Azospira inquinata: one gene and its partners. The protein of the gene in region 1 interacts with the protein of each later gene in a pairwise test. Links are inferred from orthologs where the notes say so. Each region holds a gene or a part of one and is shown in the gene's direction. Other genes may lie near its edges.

The links.
Region 2: the proteins of accC (region 1) and cysM interact in binary tests that used the Escherichia coli proteins (3 or more experiments, as listed by UniProt). The link is inferred for Azospira inquinata from one-to-one orthologs.
Region 3: the proteins of accC (region 1) and ribD interact in binary tests that used the Escherichia coli proteins (3 or more experiments, as listed by UniProt). The link is inferred for Azospira inquinata from one-to-one orthologs.

Annotation. Positions count from the first base shown.
Region 1 is NZ_CP064782.1:1,936,550-1,943,523, reverse strand. The notes cover bases 536-3,492. They hold accC (acetyl-CoA carboxylase biotin carboxylase subunit), read left to right. Parts: upstream 536-1,311; coding sequence 1,312-2,673; downstream 2,674-3,492. Other genes in these bases: prmA (50S ribosomal protein L11 methyltransferase), read left to right, coding at 2,682-3,492; accB (acetyl-CoA carboxylase biotin carboxyl carrier protein), read left to right, coding at 843-1,298; aroQ (type II 3-dehydroquinate dehydratase), read left to right, coding at 536-776. Also shown: Azoinq_RS08945 (TlpA family protein disulfide reductase), read left to right, coding at 1-209; more of aroQ, read left to right, coding at 276-535; more of prmA, read left to right, coding at 3,493-3,569; Azoinq_RS08920 (DUF3426 domain-containing protein), read left to right, coding at 3,566-4,813; Azoinq_RS08915 (diacylglycerol kinase), read left to right, coding at 4,927-5,322; Azoinq_RS08910 (glycosyltransferase family 4 protein), read left to right, coding at 5,385-6,620; Azoinq_RS08905 (OmpA family protein), read right to left, coding at 6,717-6,974. UniProt on the Escherichia coli protein: This protein is a component of the acetyl coenzyme A carboxylase complex; first, biotin carboxylase catalyzes the carboxylation of the carrier protein and then the transcarboxylase transfers the carboxyl group to form malonyl-CoA.
Region 2 is NZ_CP064782.1:2,931,910-2,938,815, forward strand. What follows is about bases 117-3,005. They hold cysM (cysteine synthase CysM), read left to right. Parts: upstream 117-1,055; coding sequence 1,056-1,955; downstream 1,956-3,005. Other genes in these bases: rfaD (ADP-glyceromanno-heptose 6-epimerase), read left to right, coding at 117-1,052; Azoinq_RS13320 (3'-5' exonuclease), read left to right, coding at 1,966-2,766; trhA (PAQR family membrane homeostasis protein TrhA), read right to left, coding at 2,804-3,005. Outside these bases: rfaE1 (D-glycero-beta-D-manno-heptose-7-phosphate kinase), read left to right, coding at 1-47; more of rfaD, read left to right, coding at 60-116; more of trhA, read right to left, coding at 3,006-3,439; Azoinq_RS13335 (glycine zipper 2TM domain-containing protein), read left to right, coding at 3,833-4,255; menA (1,4-dihydroxy-2-naphthoate octaprenyltransferase), read left to right, coding at 4,355-5,227; Azoinq_RS13355 (aspartate kinase), read right to left, coding at 5,698-6,906. UniProt on the Escherichia coli protein: Two cysteine synthase enzymes are found. Both catalyze the same reaction. Cysteine synthase B can also use thiosulfate in place of sulfide to give cysteine thiosulfonate as a product.
Region 3 is NZ_CP064782.1:1,073,180-1,079,994, reverse strand. What follows is about bases 1,917-4,714. They hold ribD (bifunctional diaminohydroxyphosphoribosylaminopyrimidine deaminase/5-amino-6-(5-phosphoribosylamino)uracil reductase RibD), read left to right. Parts: upstream 1,917-2,671; coding sequence 2,672-3,757; downstream 3,758-4,714. Other genes in these bases: Azoinq_RS04835 (hypothetical protein), read right to left, coding at 4,648-4,714; Azoinq_RS04840 (HesA/MoeB/ThiF family protein), read right to left, coding at 3,843-4,592; nrdR (transcriptional regulator NrdR), read left to right, coding at 2,163-2,657; glyA (serine hydroxymethyltransferase), read left to right, coding at 1,917-2,146. Also shown: metalloprotease PmbA, read left to right, coding at 1-91; Azoinq_RS04860 (histidine phosphatase family protein), read left to right, coding at 94-741; more of glyA, read left to right, coding at 896-1,916; more of Azoinq_RS04835, read right to left, coding at 4,715-5,079; Azoinq_RS04830 (S41 family peptidase), read right to left, coding at 5,103-6,521; Azoinq_RS04825 (murein hydrolase activator EnvC family protein), read right to left, coding at 6,535-6,815. UniProt on the Escherichia coli protein: Converts 2,5-diamino-6-(ribosylamino)-4(3h)-pyrimidinone 5'-phosphate into 5-amino-6-(ribosylamino)-2,4(1h,3h)-pyrimidinedione 5'-phosphate.

The DNA of each region.
Region 1 (6,974 bases):
CTTATGTGGATAAGCATCCGAGCCATTACCCCCTGTGGCTGGCCACACCCCAAACCGCCCGGCTCATGGCTAGCCTGGGCAATCCCCAGGGGGGACTGCCCTTCTCCGTGATCCTGGATCGCTCCGGACAGGTGCGCAAAGTCCTGCTGGGCGCCATCAACGAAACGGAAACGGAAAACTTGCTATCGTCATTAGCTCAAGGCCAATAGGGCCGCCCCACAAGGAACTCCGGCGAAACTGGACAAAATGCGCCGATTTACGGCAAACTTGCAGACATGAAGAAGCAGACTTCCCAGTCCTCGAAGTCCGCCAAAAGCGGAGTTCAGGCAGAACAACTGCGGATCCTGGTGCTACATGGTCCTAACCTCAACCTGTTAGGCACCCGGGAACCGGAAATCTATGGGCACACCACCCTGGCGGATATCAATCGTCGCCTGGCCTGCCGCGCCAAAGAGGCAGGCATCGTGCTGGAAAGTTTCCAGAGCAACCACGAAGGCGCCTTGATCGAGTGCATCCACGCCGCCCGGGACCAGAGCGTGAACGCCATCATTTTCAATCCAGCGGCCTACACCCACACCAGCGTGGCTATCCGGGACGCCCTGGCAGGGGTGGATATTCCCTTTGTGGAAGTCCATCTCTCCAACGTCTTCGCCCGGGAACCCTTCCGCCACCACTCCTATTTTTCCGATCTGGCGATCGGCGTCATCAGCGGTCTGGGTGACGAGGGCTATGCCTTGGCCCTGGAATTCCTGCTGAACCGCCTCAGCCCCAACTAAAACCGGTTTCTTATTGGTTGTTCACCCCCACCGCCCGACTTGGGCGGTTTTTTCTCGGGAGAGATCATGGATTTGCGCAAGCTGAAAAAACTCATCGACCTGGTACAGGAATCCGGCATTTCCGAACTGGAAGTCACGGAAGGGGAAGAAAAAGTCCGGATCGCCAAGCAAGGCCCGGTCGTTTCCGCCCAGCCCACCTATGTCCAAGCCCAACCCATGATGGCCGCACCGGCCGCTGCGGCCCCCGCCGCTGCGCCGACGGCGGATGAAGATGACGGTATTCCGGAAGGGCATGTGGTCAAAGCCCCCATGGTAGGCACCTTCTACCGGGCTCCCTCCCCCGGCGCCGAAGCCTTTGTGGAAGTGGGTCAGACGGTCAAACAGGGGGATACCCTGTGCATCATCGAAGCCATGAAGCTGCTCAACGAAATCGAGGCTGACGCCTCCGGCACCATCAAGGCCATTTTGCTGGACAACGGGGAGCCGGTGGAATTCGGCGAACCCCTGTTCGTCATCGGCTAAGGAGCCGCCCTCCATGTTCGACAAAGTTCTTATCGCCAATCGGGGCGAGATTGCCCTGCGGGTCCAGCGGGCCTGCCGGGAGCTGGGCATCAAGACCGTGGTGGTCCATTCCGAAGCGGATCGGGAAGCCAAGTACGTGAAGCTGGCTGACGAATCCGTCTGTATCGGTCCGGCCGCCTCCGCCCAGAGCTACCTCAATATTCCGGCCATCATTTCCGCCGCCGAAGTCACGGACGCCCAGGCTATTCACCCGGGCTACGGCTTTCTCTCGGAAAACGCGGATTTCGCCGAACGCACGGAAAAATCCGGCTTCGTCTTCATCGGCCCCCGGGCCGACACCATCCGCCTGATGGGGGACAAGGTGTCCGCCAAGGCCGCCATGAAGGCCTCCGGCGTGCCCTGCGTACCGGGTTCGGACGGCGCCCTGCCGGAAGACACCAAGGAAATCATCAAAATCGGCCGGGAAGTGGGTTATCCGGTGATTATCAAGGCCTCTGGCGGTGGTGGCGGCCGGGGCATGCGGGTGGTGCATACGGAAGCCGCCCTCATCAACGCCGTCCAGACCACCCGGACGGAAGCCCAGGCGGCTTTCGGCAATCCCACGGTGTACATGGAAAAATTCCTGGAAAATCCCCGTCACGTGGAAATCCAGGTACTGGCCGACGAATACAAGAGCGCCATTTATCTGGGGGAACGGGACTGCTCCATGCAGCGCCGCAACCAGAAGGTCATCGAAGAAGCGCCGGCCCCGGGCATTCCGCCCCGGCTCATCGCCCGCATCGGCGAACGCTGCGCCGAAGCCTGCCGCCGCATCGGCTACCGGGGCGCCGGCACCTTTGAATTCCTCTACGAAAACGGGGAGTTCTATTTCATCGAAATGAACACCCGGGTTCAGGTGGAACACCCGGTCACCGAGTTCATCACCGGGGTGGATATCGTCCAGGAACAAATCCGCATCGCCGCCGGGGAAAAGCTCCGCTACAAGCAGCGGGACATTGAAATTCGCGGTCACGCGGTGGAATGCCGGATTAACGCGGAAGATCCCTTCACCTTCGTCCCCAGTCCGGGCAACATCGAATGGTGGCATCCACCCGGCGGCCCAGGGGTGCGGGTGGATTCCCACGTTTATTCCGGCTACCGGGTTCCGCCCTACTACGATTCCATGATCGGCAAGATCATCACCTACGGGGACACCCGGGAGCAGGCCATCCGCCGGATGCGCATTGCCCTCTCCGAAACCGTGGTGGAAGGCATCAAGACCAATATTCCCCTGCACCAGGAACTGATGCTGGACGCCAATTTCATCAAAGGCGGCACCAGCATTCATTACCTGGAACACAAACTCGCCGCTAAAGGCGAGGTGAAAGGAAACTGAGGCTCAACGTGCCCTGGCTCAATTTGCATTGTCTTTTGGATGCCGCCGGGGCCGAAGCCCTGGCGGAAGCCCTCATGGACGTGGGCGCCCTGTCCACCAGCATTGAGGACGCGGACGCGGGTACCCCGGCGGAAACCCCCCAGTTCGGCGAACCGGGCATGGATTCCAGCGCCGCCTGGGACCATTCCCGCCTTACCGCCCTGTTCGGTACGGACAAGGACCCGGTAATCGCCCTGGGGGCGGCCTGCGCCGCCGTAAATCTGCCCCTGCCCGCCTACACCCTGGAAGAGGTGGAAGAACAAAACTGGGTGCAGATCACCCAGGCCCAATTTGACCCCATCCCCATTTCCCCCCGACTGTGGATCGTGCCCTCCTGGCACCAGGCCCCGGACCCGGAGGCCATTAACCTGATTCTGGACCCGGGCATGGCCTTCGGTACCGGCTCCCACCCCACCACCCGGCTCTGCCTGGAGTGGCTGGAACGCCATGTCACCGCCGGATGCAGCCTGCTGGATTACGGCTGTGGCTCGGGCATTCTGGCCATTGCCGCTGCCCGCCTGGGCGCCGGGCAGGTCACGGGGGTGGATATTGACCCCCAGGCGGTGGAAGCCGCCCGGGCCAATGCGGAACGGAACCAGGTGGGTATAGAATTCAGCGATTCCCACCAACCGGTGACGGGCCAATACGACATCGTGGTCGCCAACATTCTCTCCAATCCCCTGAAAGCCCTGGCCCCCGCCCTGGCCTCCCACGTCCGCCCCGGCGGCTGGCTGGCTCTGTCCGGCATCCTGGCCCAGCAGGCGGAAGAACTGATGGCCATTTATCGCACCTACTTTGCCATGGCCGTGGCCGACGAGCGGGAAGGATGGGTGTGCCTGGAAGGGCGTAAAGCATGATGTTCACCCGGTGTCCCCAATGCCAGACCACCTTCCGCGTCACCCCGGAGCAGCTTAAAGCCCGGGGCGGCCAGGTCCGTTGCGGACATTGCCAGGGCGTCTTCAACGCCCTGGAACATCTCCTGGAAGAGGAACCCCGGAGCACCGCTCCGGCCCCCCTCTCTGACGCGCCGGTCGCCGCACCTACCGCACCTACCGCACCTACCGCACCTGCCGCACCTGCTCCTGCTCCTGCTCCTGCTCCTGCTCCTGCTCCCAACAGGGTAAAGGAAGAGGAAGCGGTGGCAACCCCGGCGGCGCCATTCACCCCGGCTCCCGCCTTGGCCCCCGCTCCTGCCCCGACACCGGAACCGGCCCCCATCCCGGCCCTTCCGCTCGAGACGGAGCCCTTGGCCTCCGAGCCGGAACAAGCCCTGCGCCTGGAGCCCCATCTGGCTCCGGCGGAACCCGTCGTCCCCGTCACCGTTGAGTCCCCGGTGACGCCGGACCAGGCCCCGATTACGGAAGAGAACGAAAACCCAGCTCCCGAAGCCGCTGCCGAGGACTCCCCGATGGAGTCGGCGGAAGAACTGCTGGAGGACGACCCGGCGCCCCTGGCGGAAGAAGGCCCGGTCATCGGCCCCGCCGCCCTGGAACCGGCCGAGCCACTGGCGGCCAGCGACGACCCCATCCTGCCCCGGGATACCACCTCCATCCCGGGCTACAACAAATGGGCGGAAACCCCCCTGGGTACGGGCAGCCAGCCCCTGGCTTCCCTGGATGCCCCCCACCGGCCCCGCTGGCCCTTCATTCTGGCAGCCCTGGCCCTGAGCCTGCTGCTGGCGGGTCAGGTGGTGTATCGCTTCCGTACCGACATCACCATCGCCCTGCCCGGTCTGGGGCCCCTTTTCACCCAGGTAGGCTGGGCCGTGCCCCTGCCCCGCAAGGCGGAGCTGGTGGCCATCGACGACTCGGACCTCCAGTCGGACGCAGCCCACAACCGGCTCATTCTTTCCGCCACGGTGCATAACCGGGCCCCTTACGACCAGGCTCTGCCGGCCCTGGAACTGGCCCTGACGGATACCCGGGACAGCATCATCGCCCGCCGGGTGCTGCAAGCGGCGGATTACCTGCCGGAAAAAGACAGCCAGGGGCGGCCCCGCCCCAGCCGCTTCGCCGCCAATGGGGAACTGCCGGTCCACCTCTGGCTGGACGGCACCAACCTGGGCGCCGCGGGCTACCGGCTCTACGTCTTCTACCCCTAACCGTCACGGCGCCGTAACACGGGCGCCTTAAGCTGGGGGCAAGAACAGGCGCAAAGCCGAGCTTCCAACCGTCTCCGCCCTTCCTCGGGAAGGGCTTTTTCTTGCCCCCGCCCATGACCCCAGCCGACGACAAAACTCCCCAGGAAAGCCCCTTCAAGGGCAAAACCGGTCTGGAACGCCTGTGGAACGCCACCCATTATTCCCTGGACGGCCTGCGGGCCGCCTACCGCCACGAAGACGCCTTCCGCCAGGAAGTCTGGCTCGCCCTAGTACTCATCCCCACCGCCCTTTTCAGCCCGGCGGCCCCGGTAGGCAAGGCCCTCATGGTGAGCAGCCTGTTCCTGGTGCTGATCGTGGAGCTGGTCAATTCGGCCATTGAAGCGGCGGTGGATCGCATTTCCCTGGAAAACCACCGGCTGGCCAAGCGGGCCAAGGACATCGGCAGCGCCGCCGTCTTCACGGCCCTGACCAACGTCATCCTGGTCTGGGCCCTGGTGCTCCTGGGCTGACGTCACCCAAGTTTCATAGAACCGTCACCGGGCCGCAATCGGCCCCCGCCAGCATGGCTGGCATGAGCGATAGCGACCTCCTCCCCCTCTGTATCCAGGACTACGCGCCCGCCCAGCGCCAGCTGCGGGTAGCTGTAGTCACCGAAACCTATCCGCCGGAAGTGAATGGGGTGGCCATGACTTTAGGCCGCATGGTGGAGGGCCTCATCCGCCGGGGCCATCAGGTCCAACTGGTGCGCCCCCGCCAGACCCCGGAGGACCGGCCCCAGCAGGACGGGGGTCTGGAAGAATTCCTCGCCACCGGCGTCCCCATTCCCCGCTATGCCGGATTGAAGCTGGGCATGCCCGCCAAGCGGGCGTTGAACCGGCTCTGGGCCCTGCAACGGCCCGACCTGGTCCACGTGGTGACGGAAGGCCCCCTGGGCAATTCAGCCATCGCCGCCGCCCACAAGCTAAAGCTGCCCGTCACCTCCGACTTCCACACCAATTTTCACGCCTACAGCCGCCATTACGGCATCGGCTGGCTGCAACGGCCCATCGCCGCCTACCTGCGGCGCTTTCACAATCACACGGAAGCCACCTTCGTCCCCACCCACCAGCTGGCCCGGGAATTGGAGGTGGACGGCTACGCCAATCTTCAGGTAGTGGCCCGGGGAGTGGACACCCGCTTGTTCTCCCCGGAACGGCGCTCGGAAGCCTTGCGCTCCAGCTGGGGCGCGGGACCGGAGGATCTGGTGGTGCTCTCCGTGGGGCGCATGGCCCCGGAAAAAAACCTGCCCCAGGTACTGGAAGCCTTTGCCGCCATCCGGACCGTCCGGCCCGAGGCCAAGCTGGTGTTCGTGGGGGACGGACCGGCCCGCCAGCCCTTGCAGAATCGCCACGGAGAACACGTTTTTGCCGGGATGCGGCGGGGAGAAGACCTGGCCGCCCACTACGCCTCCGGGGATTTGTTCCTTTTCCCCAGCGTTACGGAAACTTTCGGCAATGTGACCCTGGAAGCCCTGGCCAGCGGCCTGGCGGTGGTGGCCTACGACTATGCGGCGGCCGCCGAACTGGTGCGCCCCGGGGAAAACGGCCTGCTCGCCCCCCCGGGGGATTTACCCGCCTTTTGCCAGGCGGCCACCCAGGCCGCCGCCCCAGAGACCCTTCTGCGCTTGCGGGCCAATGCCCGGGAAAGCATTCTGGATCACGACTGGGAGCGGATTCACGACGCCTTCGCGGGAGCCCTGGTGCGCGCCGTCAAAAGCCACGAGCGGCGCCAGCAGGCTGCCTCCGCCATCGTCATGGCCCCGGACTGACACGGGGCCGTCCTAAAAAGCGGAAAGGGGCGACGACAGCGTCACCCTGGGCGGATCAGATAGCCGAAGAGGGACCAACGGGCAGGCGGGACGCCCCTATTCGATGAGGCGCACTTCCACCCGACGCTCCTGCTGGAGGCAGGTTTCGTTGCGGCAGGTGGGGGAGGCCCCCTCACTGCCCACGGGCATTTTTTGAATTTGGGCGGAGCGCACTCCCCGCTTCACCAATTCGGAGGCCACGGCGCTGGCCCGGCGCTCAGCCAGGGCCACACAGAATTCCGGGCTGCCCTGGTCATCCGTATGGGCCACCAGGAGCACATTCTTGTGCCGATCCCCCTTCAACTGGTCCGCCAC
Region 2 (6,906 bases), 990 kb from region 1 along the record:
TGAGCCGGGATGAACTGGAAGCCGCGCTGGCGGCGGCCCAATCTTAAAGGACTGTTATCGTGTATACCATCGTCACCGGCGCCGCCGGCTTCATTGGCTCCAATCTGGTCAAAGCCCTCAATGAGCGGGGCATCACCGACATTATTGCGGTGGACAATCTGACCAAGGCGGATAAGTTCAAGAATCTGGTGGATTGCCACATTGCGGACTACCTGGACAAGAACGATTTCCTGGAACGGCTCATGAGCGGCCAGTTCGATGGGGACGTGGACGCCATTCTCCACGAAGGGGCCTGCTCCGACACCATGGAAACGGACGGCCGTTACATGATGGAGAACAACTACCGCTACTCCCTGGCCCTTCTGGACTGGTGCCAGGATCAGGAGGTCCAGTTTCTCTACGCCTCCAGTGCCGCTACCTACGGGGGCAGCAACGTGTTCAAGGAAGAGCGGCAATACGAAGCGCCCTTGAATGTGTACGGCTACTCCAAGTTCCTCTTCGACCAGATCGTACGCAAGCGTCTGCCCGAAGCCTCTTCCCAGATCGCCGGTTTCCGCTATTTCAACGTGTACGGCCCCCGGGAAAGCCATAAGGGACGCATGGCCTCCGTGGCCTTCCACCACTTCAACCAGTATCAGGCTGAAGGCAAGGTGAAGCTGTTTGAAGGCTGTGACGGCTACGGCAACGGGGAACAGCAGCGGGACTTTGTCTATGTGGGAGATGTGGCCAAGGTGAATCTCTTTTTCCTGGACCACCCGGAAAAGTCCGGCATCTTCAACCTGGGTACGGGCCGGGCCCAGAGTTTTAACGATGTGGCGGAAGCCACGGTGAATAGCTGTCGCGCCCTGGAAGGCAAACCCGCCCTGGGCTTGGAGCAATTGCGGGAACAGGGGCTGGTGGAATACATCCCCTTCCCGGAAGCCTTGAAGGGCAAATACCAGAGCTTCACCCAGGCCGATCTGACAAAACTGCGGGCCGCCGGCTACGACGCCCCCTTCCATACCGTCGCCCAGGGCGTGGGCGAATATGTGCAATTTTTGAATAGGCGCTGAAACATGTTTAAAACCTTGGAACAATTCGTCTGCGACACTCCCCTGGTGCGTTTGCAGCGGATTCCCGGTGCGGAAAATGAAGCCCGGGGCAATGTGATTCTGGTGAAGCTGGAAGGCAATAATCCGGCGGGTTCGGTGAAAGACCGGCCCGCCCTGTCCATGATTTCCCATGCGGAAGCCCGGGGCGACATCAAGCCTGGGGATACCCTGATCGAGGCTACCAGCGGCAATACGGGCATTGCCCTGGCCATGGCGGCGGCCATGCGGGGCTACCGGATGATTCTGGTCATGCCGGAAAACCAGAGCCTGGAGCGGCGTCAGACCATGCGGGCCTACGGCGCGGAACTGATCCTGACCCCCAGGGAAGGGGGCATGGAGCTGGCCCGGGATACGGCCACCAAAATGCGGGACGAAGGCCAGGGTATTATCCTGGACCAGTTTGCCAACCCGGATAATCCTTTGGCTCACTACGAAAGCACCGGCCCGGAAATCTGGCGGGACACCCAGGGTAAGGTGACCCATTTTGTTTCCAGCATGGGGACCACCGGAACCCTGATGGGGATTTCCCGTTACCTGAAGGAACAGAATCCGGCTGTCCAGGTCATTGGCTGTCAGCCGGACGAAGGGAGCCAGATTCCCGGTATCCGCAAATGGCCGGAAGCCTATTTGCCCAAGATTTTTGAAAAATCCCGGGTGGATCGGCTGGAATACGTCTCCCAGGCCGATGCGGAGGAAATGACCCGCCGCCTGGCCCGGGAAGAGGGCATCTTTGCCGGCATTTCCTCTGGCGGCGCCTTGGCCGTGGCCCTGCGGGCGGCCAAGGAAGTGGAAAACGCCGTGATCGTTTCCATCGTCTGTGACCGGGGCGACCGCTACCTGTCCACCGGCGTATTCCCCGCCTGAGCGTGGCGTGATGGTTCCCGTACTGGTTTTTGACATCGAGACCATTCCGGATGTCCCCGGGCTGCGCCGCCTTTACGGGGTGGGCCCGGAGCTCTCCGATGGGGAGGTGGCGGAACTGGCCTTCCAGCAGCGGCGTGCCCAGAACGGCACGGATTTCCTTCCCCTCCATCTACAACGGGTGGCGGTGATTTCCTGCGCCCTCCGGACCAAAGAGGGCTTTCGGGTCTGGTCCCTGGCGGAGCCGGAACAGTCGGAAAAGGAAATCATCCAGCGCTTTTTCGATGGCATCGAGAAATTCACGCCCCAGATTGTTTCCTGGAACGGAGGGGGGTTCGACCTCCCCGTGTTGCACTACCGGGGCATGATTCATGGGGTCATGGCCCCCCGTTACTGGGATCTGGGGGATGGGGATTACGCCGATTCCCGGGATTTTAAGTGGAACAACTACATCAGCCGTTACCACACCCGGCACCTGGATTTGATGGATTTGCTGGCCCTTTACCAGCCCCGGGCCAATGCCCCCTTGGATGACCTGGCCAAGCTCATGGGCTACCCGGGCAAGCTGGGCATGGATGGGGGCAAGGTGTGGGAGGCTTGGCAGGCCGGTCGCCAAGCGGAAATTCGGGACTACTGCGAAACCGATGTGGTGAATACCTATCTGGTCCTATCCCGCTTTCGCTTGATGCGGGGGGAGTGTTCCCAGGAGGAGCATGGGACTGAAATGGCCTTTATTCGGAGCGAACTGGACAAGCTCCACAAGCCCCATTGGGAGGAATTCCTGGCCGCCTGGCCCGATGCTCCAGCCCTTTGATGGGCCGCATTACCAGCCATCCCTCGGGATGGCTTTTTTATGCCGCGTACCAGAGGACGGCGAAAAAGTGGCAGATGCTGCCCGCCAGCACGAACAGGTGCCAGACAAAATGGCGGAAGCGGCGGCTGTCCGTGATAAAAAAGTACACGCCTGCGGTATAAGCGATGCCGCCGCCCGCCAGCCAGCCCAAACCCACCCAGGACATGCGCTGCACCATGGGCACGGCGGCGATGAGCACCAGCCAGCCCATGAGCAGATAAAGGCTGGTGGAAATCCAGGGGCGGGTGAGCCGGTTGGTGAATTTCAGCACCAGGCCCAGGGCCGCCAAGCCCCAGACCAAGCCGAACAAGGTCCATCCCCAGGCGCCGCGAAGTACTCCCAGGGAAAAGGGGGTGTAGCTACCGGCGATGAACAGGTAAATGGCGCTGTGATCCAGTTTGACGAAAAACTGCTTGACCTGCCCCATGGGAATGGCGTGGTAGAGGGTGGAAATCAGGTACAGCAGAATCATGGTGGCGGAGAAAATGCTAGCGCCCACCACATTGGCGGCGTGGCCGTTTTGTACGGCCCAGACAATCAATACGGGCATAGCGGCCACGGCGGCGAGAAAGCCCACACCGTGGCTGATACTGTTGGCGATTTCTTCGCCGAAGCTTTGAGGACGTTCCATCATGGTGGGAATTATGCGCTTGCTGGCTGGGGATGGGGTAGGGGGCGGGCCGGGCAATTTGACCCAATTTTTCCGGAGCAGCCCTTGCTTTTCTGAAGAAACCCTATATAATTCGCGCTTCTTCGGGAGGCGCGTAGCTCAGTTGGTTAGAGCATCACCTTGACATGGTGGGGGTCGTTGGTTCGAATCCAATCGCGCCTACCAAGCATTTCGCTTGGGTCTCCGAAAGCAAAAGCCGCTTACAGCGGCTTTTTTTGCGCCCGGATTTTGGCCTTTTTGACGGCCTCTCTGACTCCGAATGGGTTCCGGGTGGCGATTCTTTTCTGGCTCCCTTTGTGCCTAGGCTTGCCAGCGGTATAGTCTTCCCGTGTTCCTCAAACGAGTTGGAGGTGGAAGATGCAAGCCATCAATCGTTTTATCTGCGTTGCCCTGGGCTGCGCCCTGATGGGGGCCGCGGGCTTGGCCGAGGCGGGTTGTACCAAATCCACCTGCGGCGTGGTCACCGAGGTGGAATCCCATACGACCCAGGGGGAGGGCACCGGGTTGGGTGCCATTGCCGGTGGGGTGGTGGGTGGCCTGGTAGGCAATCAGATCGGAAATGGCACGGGTAACACGATCGCCACCATTGCCGGGGCGGCCGGTGGTGCCTATGCGGGCCATCAAATCGAAAAGAAAGTGCGCAGCAAAGCCAATTACGAAGTGCATATAAAATTGCGCAATGGCACGGCCAAAACCTTTGCCTATGACAATAAACCGGATTTTTCTTCCGGGGATAAGGTGCAGATTAAAAACGGCCAATTGGTTAAGCTGGGTAATTAATTCTATTAGGACCTTCTTTTGCGAAATCCAGAAAATACCGTCGGGGAATTACTTTCCCCCTTATTGATCAAGCCTTCTTCCCGATTGGCTATTTTCTGGATGGGCATTCGCCCCAAAACCCTGAGCATTTCTCTGGCTCCGGTTTTTTTAGGGAGTGCCTTGGCGTTTTGGAATCAACGGGCTTTTGTTGGGTGGGTTTTGGGGCTTTCTTTGGTGGCGGCCCTGTTTATTCAAGCGGCCACCAATCTCCTCAATGACGCGGGAGACGGGGAATCGGGAACGGATACTCCGGACCGGCTGGGTCCCCCCCGGGTGGTGGCGTTGGGGTGGGCTTCTCCGGCCCAGGTCAAGGCCTGGGCCTACGCCCTGATGCTGGCGGCTTTTGTGTTAGGCATTGCCTTGGTGCGGCAGGGTGGCTGGCCTATCGTCGGGCTGGGGTTGGCTTCCCTGGTGGCGGGCTGGGCCTATACCCACGGTCCCTATCCCATTTCCCGCTCACCTCTGGGGGAACTGTTTGTCTGTCTTTTTTTCGGGTTGGGGGCCGTGGCTGGCACCTATTATCTGCAAACCCTGACCCTATCCCCCTCGGCCCTAGTTCTGGGGACTTTGCAGGGCGCCTTGGCCGCAGCTGTCATTGTGGTCAATAACACCCGGGATCGGGAAGAAGATCAAAAGGCCGGGAGGAAAACCCTGGCGGTCCTAGGGGGGCGGCTTTTTTGTTGTCGGGAATACGGGGTCTTGCTGTTGCTACCCTGTCTCTCGGCGGCCCTGTGGGCGTTTTGTGTTGGGGTAGCGTGGGCTGCCTGGGGTGCGTTGGCCTGCAGCCTCTGGGGAGTGGTTCTGGTCCGGCGTTTTTTCCTGGCTCGGGGTGGCGCTGAATTCAATTCCCTGTTGGCAGCAACGGCCCAATTCCAGCTCCTATTCGGTGCGCTGATTTCTCTGGGAATTATGGCTGACGTAATATTTAAATAGAATATCCTTGTTGCGGGTATTCCATAATCATTCTCCCGATTAAAAATTGCTTAAGGAGGATTTTTTTTCTGAGGGGAATGGGGGGGAATAAAAGAAAATAAAAAAGCCAGGCAGAGCCTGGCTTTTTTATTGAATCTGGTGCGCTCGGAGGGATTCGAACCCCCTACCCCTTGGTTCGTAGCCAAGTACTCTATCCAGATGAGCTACGAGCGCGTTTCGAAGAAGTCGAAATTATACTGACTTTTTCTAATTTGTCCAGATTTATTTAATTGCTATTGTTGCTTCAGCGCTTAAATAAACTGGCCAATTGTTTCTGGCGGAGACGGAGGGATTCGAACCCTCGATGCAGGTTTATGCCCGCATGCTCCCTTAGCAGGGGAGTGCCTTCGACCTCTCGGCCACGTCTCCGTTAGAGGGCGGCATCATAACCGGAAGCCGTCCTCGGGTCAAATCACTTTTGCGGCCTTGCCTTAAGCGGCTTGGTCCAGCCCGAAGGTGCGATGCAGCACCCGTACTGCCAGCTCCAGATACTTCTCGTCGATTACCACGGAAATCTTGATTTCAGAGGTGGAGATCATCTGGATGTTGATGCCTTCCTCCGCCAGGGTGCGGAACATCTGGCTGGCGATGCCGGGGTGGGAACGCATGCCCACGCCCACGGCGGAGACCTTGCAAATCTTTGCATCTCCCAGGATTTCCCGGGCGCCGATGTGTTCCTGGACGGAATTCAGTACCGCCAGAGCCCGATTGTGTTCGTTCCGGTTGACGGTAAAGGAGAAGTCCGTGGTGCCGTCCCGGCCCACGTTCTGGATGATCATGTCTACGTCGATGTTGGCGTCGGCGATGGGGCCGAGAATCTGGTAGGCGATGCCGGGACGATCGGGAACGCCCAGCACCGTCAGTTTGGCCTCGTCCCGGCTGAATGCGATGCCGGAAATGATGGCCTGTTCCATGTTCTTGTCTTCCTCAACGGTAATCAAGGTACCTTCTCCTTCGTCCTGAAAGCTGGATAACACCCGTAATTTCACTTTGTACTTGCCGGCGAATTCCACCGAGCGGATTTGCAGCACCTTGGAGCCCAGGCTGGCCATTTCCAGCATTTCTTCAAAGGTGATGGTGTCTAGCTTGCGGGCTTCGGGCACGACCCGGGGGTCGGTGGTGTAAACCCCGTCCACGTCCGTGTAAATCTGGCATTCATCGGCCTTCAGGGCGGCGGCCAGGGCTACGGCGGAGGTATCGGAGCCTCCCCGGCCCAAGGTGGTGATATTGCCGTCCCCATCCACCCCTTGAAAACCGGCTACCACGACCACGTAACCCTGGGCCAAATCCGCCCGGATACGCTCGTCGTCGATTTGCAGAATGCGGGCCTTGGTGTGGGAACTGTCGGTCAAAACCTTGACCTGGGCGCCGGTGTAGCTCTTGGCCTGTAAACCTTCTTCCTGGAGCGCCATGGCCAGCAGGCCGATGGTCACCTGTTCGCCGGTGGAGGCGATCACGTCCAGCTCCCGGGGGCTGGGCGTGGCGGAAATATCCTTGGCCAGGGCGATAAGACGATTGGTTTCCCCCGACATGGCGGAGGGGACGACGATCAGGTCGTGACCCTGGGCTTTCCATTTGGCTACCCGTTTGGCCACGTTCTTGATGCGGTCGGTGCTGCCGACCGACGTGCCGCCGTATTT
Region 3 (6,815 bases), 860 kb from region 1 along the record:
CATCGGCGCCATCGGTAACGATGTGGTGGTGCGGGGCTCCAAGCAGTCTGGCTCCGTGCTCATCGAGCGCATGACCGTGGCCGGGGCCTGACCATGGGGGCGGCCACCCGCTTCTGTCTGGTCCGCCACGGGGAAACCCCCTGGAATGCGGAACGGCGCATCCAGGGTCAAACCGACATTGGCCTGAGCGACACCGGCCAGGCCCAGGCGGCTTTGGCCGGGCGGGCCCTGGCGGGGCAGCCGGTGGCGGCCCTCTACAGCAGCGATCTGACCCGGGCCCGGAGCACCGCCGAGCGCATCGGCGCCTGCCTGGGCCTGGCTCCGGTGCTGGCGCCCCAGTTCCGGGAACGGCGTTACGGTATTTTCGAGGGCCTGACCTACGACGAGGCCCGGGCCCAGCATCCGGAGGCCTATCGGGCTTTTGAAATCCGGGACCCGGCCTACGGGGTGCCCGGGGGCGGGGAAAGCCTGGTGCAGATGCGGGCCCGGGTGGCCCCGGCCCTGGAAGCCCTGGCCCAGGCCCATCCCGGGGGGCTGGTGGTGCTGGTGACCCACGGCGGGGTACTGGATATTCTCAACCGCTACCTGCGGGCTTTGCCCCTGGAGGCGCCCCGGGATTTCCAGATTCCCAACGCCGGCTTCAACTGGGTGCGTCGGGAAGGGGAAGGCTGGGTGGTGGAAGCCTGGGCCTGCACGGAACACCTCCAGCCCGGCAGCCTGGACGAGTTGGCCAACGCCTGAAACGGGGCGGGCTGGGGGGCCAAGGACCGGTTCCCCGGGGAGGCAGGCGGGAACGGCCTAAGGGTTTTCCCCAAAAAGGGGCACGAGGTTTTCTGCGGGGGGGATTGACATGATACAATTTCCCCCCTTTTCAATGGCTTGAAAGGCTCCCCCGATGTTTTCCGCGCAACAAACCCTGGCAAAAGTGGATTCCGAACTCTGGCAGGCGATCGAAAACGAAAACCGTCGCCAAGAGGATCACATCGAGCTGATCGCCTCCGAAAACTACGTTTCCAAGGCGGTGATGGAAGCCCAAGGCTCCCAGCTGACCAACAAATACGCGGAAGGTTATCCCGGCAAGCGCTATTACGGCGGTTGCGAATACGTGGACGTGGCCGAACAACTGGCCATCGACCGGGTCAAGAAAATCTTTGGTGCCGAAGCCGCCAATGTGCAGCCCAATTCCGGCTCCCAGGCCAATCAGGCCGTGCTCATGGCCTTTGCCAAGCCCGGTGACACCATCCTGGGCATGAGCCTGGCCGAAGGTGGCCACCTGACCCACGGCATGGCTCTGAACATGTCCGGCAAGTGGTTCCACGCCGTTTCCTATGGCCTCAACGCCAAGGAAGAAATCGATTACGACAAGCTGGAAGCCCTGGCCAAGGAACACAAGCCCAAGATTATCGTGGCCGGTGCCTCCGCCTACTCCCTGCGCATCGATTTCGAACGGTTCGCCAAAATCGCCAAGGAAGTGGGCGCCATCCTCTGGGTGGACATGGCCCACTACGCCGGTCTGGTAGCTGCCGGTTGCTACCCCAACCCGGTGCCCCACGCCGATGTGGTGACCACCACCACCCACAAGACCCTGCGCGGTCCCCGGGGCGGCGTCATCCTGATGAAGGCGGAGCACGAAAAAGCCATTAATTCCGCCATTTTCCCGGGCCTGCAAGGCGGTCCCCTGATGCACGTCATCGCCGCCAAGGCCGTGGCCTTCAAGGAAGCCCTGTCCCCTGAATTCAAGGTGTATCAGGAACAGGTGCTGGCCAACGCCCGGGTCATGGCCCGGGTGCTGGGGGAAGAACGGGGCCTGCGCATTGTCTCCGGTCGGACCGAATCCCACGTTTTCCTGGTGGATCTGCGGGCCAAGAAAATCACCGGCAAGCTGGCGGAAGCCGCTCTGGGCAAGGCTCACATCACGGTGAACAAGAACGCCATCCCCAATGACCCGGAAAAGCCCTTTGTCACCTCCGGCATTCGCATCGGCTCCCCGGCCATGACCACCCGGGGCTTCACCGAGCTGGAAGCGGAACAGGTGGCCCATCTGGTGGCCGACGTGCTGGACGCCCCGGAAGATGAAGCCAAGCTGGCGGAAGTGCGGGCCAAGGTGTCCGCTCTTTGCGCCAAGTTCCCGGTTTACGGGGCCTAAAGGGAATCGCCGACGGATGAAGTGTCCATTCTGCAACGCTCCTGACACCACCGTCGTCGATACCCGCATCAACGACGACGGCGACATCGTGCGCCGTCGCCGCCGCTGCCTCTCCTGCGAGAAGCGGTTCACTACCTACGAGCGGGCGGAAATCCGCCTGCCCCAGGTGGTCAAGAAAAACGGTTCCCGGGTGGATTTCAGCCGGGAAAAGCTGGCCGCCAGCCTCTGGCTGGCCCTGCGCAAGCGGCCCGTTTCCACGGAAAGCGTGGAAGGGGCCATTGCCCGCATTGAAGAAAAACTCCTGGCTTTGGGGGAACGGGAAATGCCCTCGGAAAAGCTAGGTGAAATGGTCATGCGGGAATTGAAGAAACTGGACAAGATCGCCTATGTCCGCTTCGCCTCCGTCTATCGCAATTTCGAAGACGTGGACGAGTTTTCCCACGCGGTGCGGGAAGTCACCCCCCGTAGCCCGGTGTCCCCCAAGCCTCCCCGTCGTTCCCGCGACGCCTGATTTCTCTCCCTCCCATGTTCGACGCCCAGGATCACCGCTTCATGGCGCGGGCCCTGCGCCTGGCTGCCCAAGGCCTTTTTTCCACTTCCCCCAATCCCCGGGTCGGCTGTGTCCTGGTCAAGGACGGTCAGATCGTTGGCGAAGGCTGGCATCAAAAAGCCGGTGGCCTCCATGCGGAGGTCCATGCCCTGCGGGCGGCGGGGGAAGCGGCCCGGGGCGCCACCGCCTATGTGACTCTGGAGCCCTGTAGCCATTTCGGCCGGACTCCCCCCTGTGCCGACGCCTTGATCCAGGCCGGGGTGGCCCGGGTAGTGGCGGCCATGGAAGACCCCAATCCCCTGGTTTCCGGACAAGGCTTAGCCCGCATCGGGGCGGCGGGCATTGCCACTGCTGCGGGTCTGCTGGCGGAGGAAGCCCGGGAACTGAATATTGGTTTTATCGCCCGGATGACCCGGGGGCGCCCCTGGCTGCGCCTCAAGGGGGCGGCCAGTTTGGATGGCCGCACGGCCCTGGCCAACGGGGTTAGCCAATGGATTACGGGCCCGGCGGCGCGCCAGGATGGCCACCGCTGGCGGGCCCGGGCCTGTGCCATTCTCACCGGCAGCGGCACGGTGTTGGCGGATGATCCCCAACTCACGGTACGGGGCGTGGCAACGGAACGTCAGCCCCTGCGGGTGGTGGTGGATAGCCATTTGGTTACCCCGGGGAACGCCCGGATCCTGGAAGGGGGCGGCACCCTGGTGGTGACGGCCTGTGAGGACGGGGCCAAAGCCCGCTCCTTGCAGGATCAGGGGGCGGAGGTGCTGGTGTTGCCAGGGGCCGATGGCCGGGTGGATTTGCCCGGTCTGCTGGCGGAACTGGGGCGCCGGGGCTTAAATGAGGTCCATGGAGAAGGGGGCGCCCGGCTGCACGGGGCGCTCATTGCTCAGGGCTTGGCGGATGAACTGCTCTGGTATCTGGCTCCCTGCCTGATCGGTGGGGGCGGCCGGGGGCTCCTGGACTGGCCGGATCTGGAAAGTCTGGAGGCGGCGCCCCACTGGCGCTTCCACGACCTGCGCCAGGTCGGTACGGATCTTCGTATTCTGGCCCGGCGGGCCTGAAACCCTCAGGGACTGTGGGTGCTTGCCCGGGTCCGGGCGGCGGAGCGCAGGGGCAACCTCGGGCTGCCCCAAAGCAGGGGAAGCCCTAATGATGCCCGCAGACCGGGCAGTCCGGGTCTTTCGCCAGGCGGATGCTGCGCCATTCCATGGTCAGGGCGTCCAGCAACAATAGGCGGCCGCTCAAGGGGGTACCGCAGGGCACCAGGAGCTTGAGGGCTTCCGCGGCTTGCATGGCGCCGATGATGCCGGTGAGGGGGGCGAAGACCCCGGTGACGGCGCAGCGCAGCTCCTCCACATCTTCCCCTTCGGGAAACAGGCAGTGGTAGCAGGGAGCATCTTCCTGGCGCTGGTCAAAGACGCTGATCTGGCCGTCGAAGCGCACCGCAGCACCGGACACCAGGGGCTTTTTCTGGGCCACGCAGGCCCGGTTTACGGCATGGCGGGTGGGAAAATTGTCGCAGCAATCCAGTACCACGTCCGCCAGGGCTACCTGGGCTTCCAGGTCTTCCCCTTCCAGGCGCCGGGTCAGGGCCTCCACCCGGCATTCTGGGTTGAGCTGGTGTAGGCGCCGTTCTCCGGACAGGGCCTTGGCCATGCCCACCGTATCCGGGCTATGGAGAATCTGCCGTTGCAGATTGGTGTAATCCACCGTATCTCCGTCCGCCAGCACCAGACGTCCCACCCCGGCGGCCGCCAAGTAGAGGGCGGCGGGGGAGCCCAGCCCCCCGGCTCCCACAATTAATACCCGGGATTGGAGCAGGCGCTCCTGACCTTCGATACCGATGGGTTCTAGAAGAATGTGGCGGCTGTAGTGGAGAAGTTGCTGGTCGTCCATGGGGAAAACATCGGGCCGGTAGAACCGGCCCGGAAGAAGAGGGGGAGGGGAAAGGTCAGCGGTAGTGGCGCCATTCTTCCGGGGTGTCGTCCCGGTCACCGTGGAGTTCCCGGTCCCAGGCCTGCACGTAGGCAGCGTCTCTGCTGTTGTCTTTCAGGGGTTTGGTGGGGGCGCCCAGGTTGTGTAGCTGGGTTTCTTCCACGTAGTAGATCAGGGCCCGGCGCAGCTTGGCCAAGAGGGTGTTGTCCAGGTGAAAGCCCTGGTCCGTGAGCCCGGCTTCCAGTCCCTGCAAGGTGTAGTTTTCCAGCCGATAGGCCACGCTGAGTGCGGGCCTATCCCGGTGATCCGCCACCTGGAGGGCGGGTAGGCCCTCCAGCAGGGTCCGGGCCTCGGGAACCTGGCCCGGTGGGAAACGGGAAAAGAGAATTTCCCGGCGCTTCTGGGTGTCTCGGGGCGCCCCCCCGGGGATGTCCATGGTGCGCTGCATATCCCACCTCCTGGCAAGAAAAGCTACTGGCGATTCTGCATGATCTGCAGGCCCTTGAGAAGATTGACCGCCTGATTCACCTGATAGTCGTCCTTGGAGGCCGGTTCCACCGGAGGCTGCATGTCCAGCTTGTCGTCTTCTTCCTTGGACTTGCCCTTGGTCTTACCGTTGTCTTTGAGGTCCTTAGCCGGCTTCAGGGCAGAATCTTTAGCGGCCCCACTGTCCTTGTCGTTGTTCAGGTGGTGTTCCAGATCCGCTTCCCGCAGCAGATGATCCCGGCCATTGCCACCGTTGGCGGATTCTTCCACCTCGATGTCCGGCACAATGCCCTTGGCCTGGATGGAGCGGCCCGAGGGGGTGTAGTAGCGGGCCGTGGTGAGCTTGATGGCCGTGTTGTTGGGCAGGGGCAGCACGGTTTGCACCGAGCCCTTGCCGAAGGTCTGGGTGCCCATGACCACCGCCCGCTTGTGGTCTTGCAAGGCGCCGGCGACGATTTCCGAGGCGGAGGCGGAGCCCCCGTTCACCAGCACCACCATGGGCACCTTCTTCACTTCCGGATTCAGGCCTTGCAGGTAGTCTTCCTTGGCGCTGCGGGCGTAATCCTCGGTAACGGCCCGGAATTCGTGCTTGGAATCCGCCAGGCGGCCATTGGTGGAAACCACCAAAGCCTTGGGCGGCAGGAAGGCGCCAGCCACGCCCACGGCCCCGTTCAGCAGGCCGCCCGGATCGTTGCGCAAATCCAGAATCAGGCCCTTCAGCTTGGCCTGTTTATAGAGATCATTGAGGTGCTTCACCAGGGAAGGCCCGGTATTTTCCTGGAACTGGGTGATGCGCACATAGCCATAGGCCCCGTCCAGGAGCTTGGATTTGACGCTCTGCACCTTGATCACTTCCCGGGTCAGGGTAATCACCAGGGGTTTTTGTTCCCCCTTGCGGACCACGGTCAGTGTAATGGGGGTCTTGGGCTTGCCCCGCATGCGCTTTACCGCGTCGGACAGGGTGAGGCCTTTCACCGGGGTGTCGTCCAGCTTGACGATCAGGTCCCCGGCCTTGAGCCCGGCCCGGTAGGCGGGGGTGTCTTCAATGGGGGAGACCACTTTGACGAAGCCGTCTTCCATGCCCACTTCAATGCCCAGGCCGCCGAACTCACCCTGGGTGCCGACCTGGAGTTCCTTGAAGGAATCCGCATCCAGATAGGAGGAGTGGGGGTCCAGGTTGGAGAGCATGCCGGAAATGGCATTGGTGATGAGCTTCTTATCCTCCACCGGCTCCACGTAGCCCTGTTTGATGGCATTGAAGACTTCCGCGAAGGTGCGCAGCTCTTCCACCGGCAGGCCCGCCCGGTTTTCCTTTTCCGCCATGGCGGAAATCTGCAAGCTCAACAGCACCCCGGCGACAAAGCCGACGCTGACCAGACCCACCGTTTTCAACTGCTTACCCATCTGTCCTGCTCTCCTACTTCAAGCCCACCCACTGCAATGGGTCGAGCGGTTGTCCTTGACGGCGAAGTTCAAAGTATAAACCGGATTCTCCGTTGCCACCGCTGCTGCCGACGGCCCCGATTACATCCCCACCTTTCACCGTATCCCCGGCTTTTTTATAGAGGGATTCGTTATTGCCGTAGATGGTCATGTAACCATCCCCGTGGTCGATGATGAGCAGGTTGCCAAACCCCCGCATCCAGTCGGCGAAGGCCACCCGGCCGCCGGCCACTGCCCGAACCTCGCTGCCGGCGC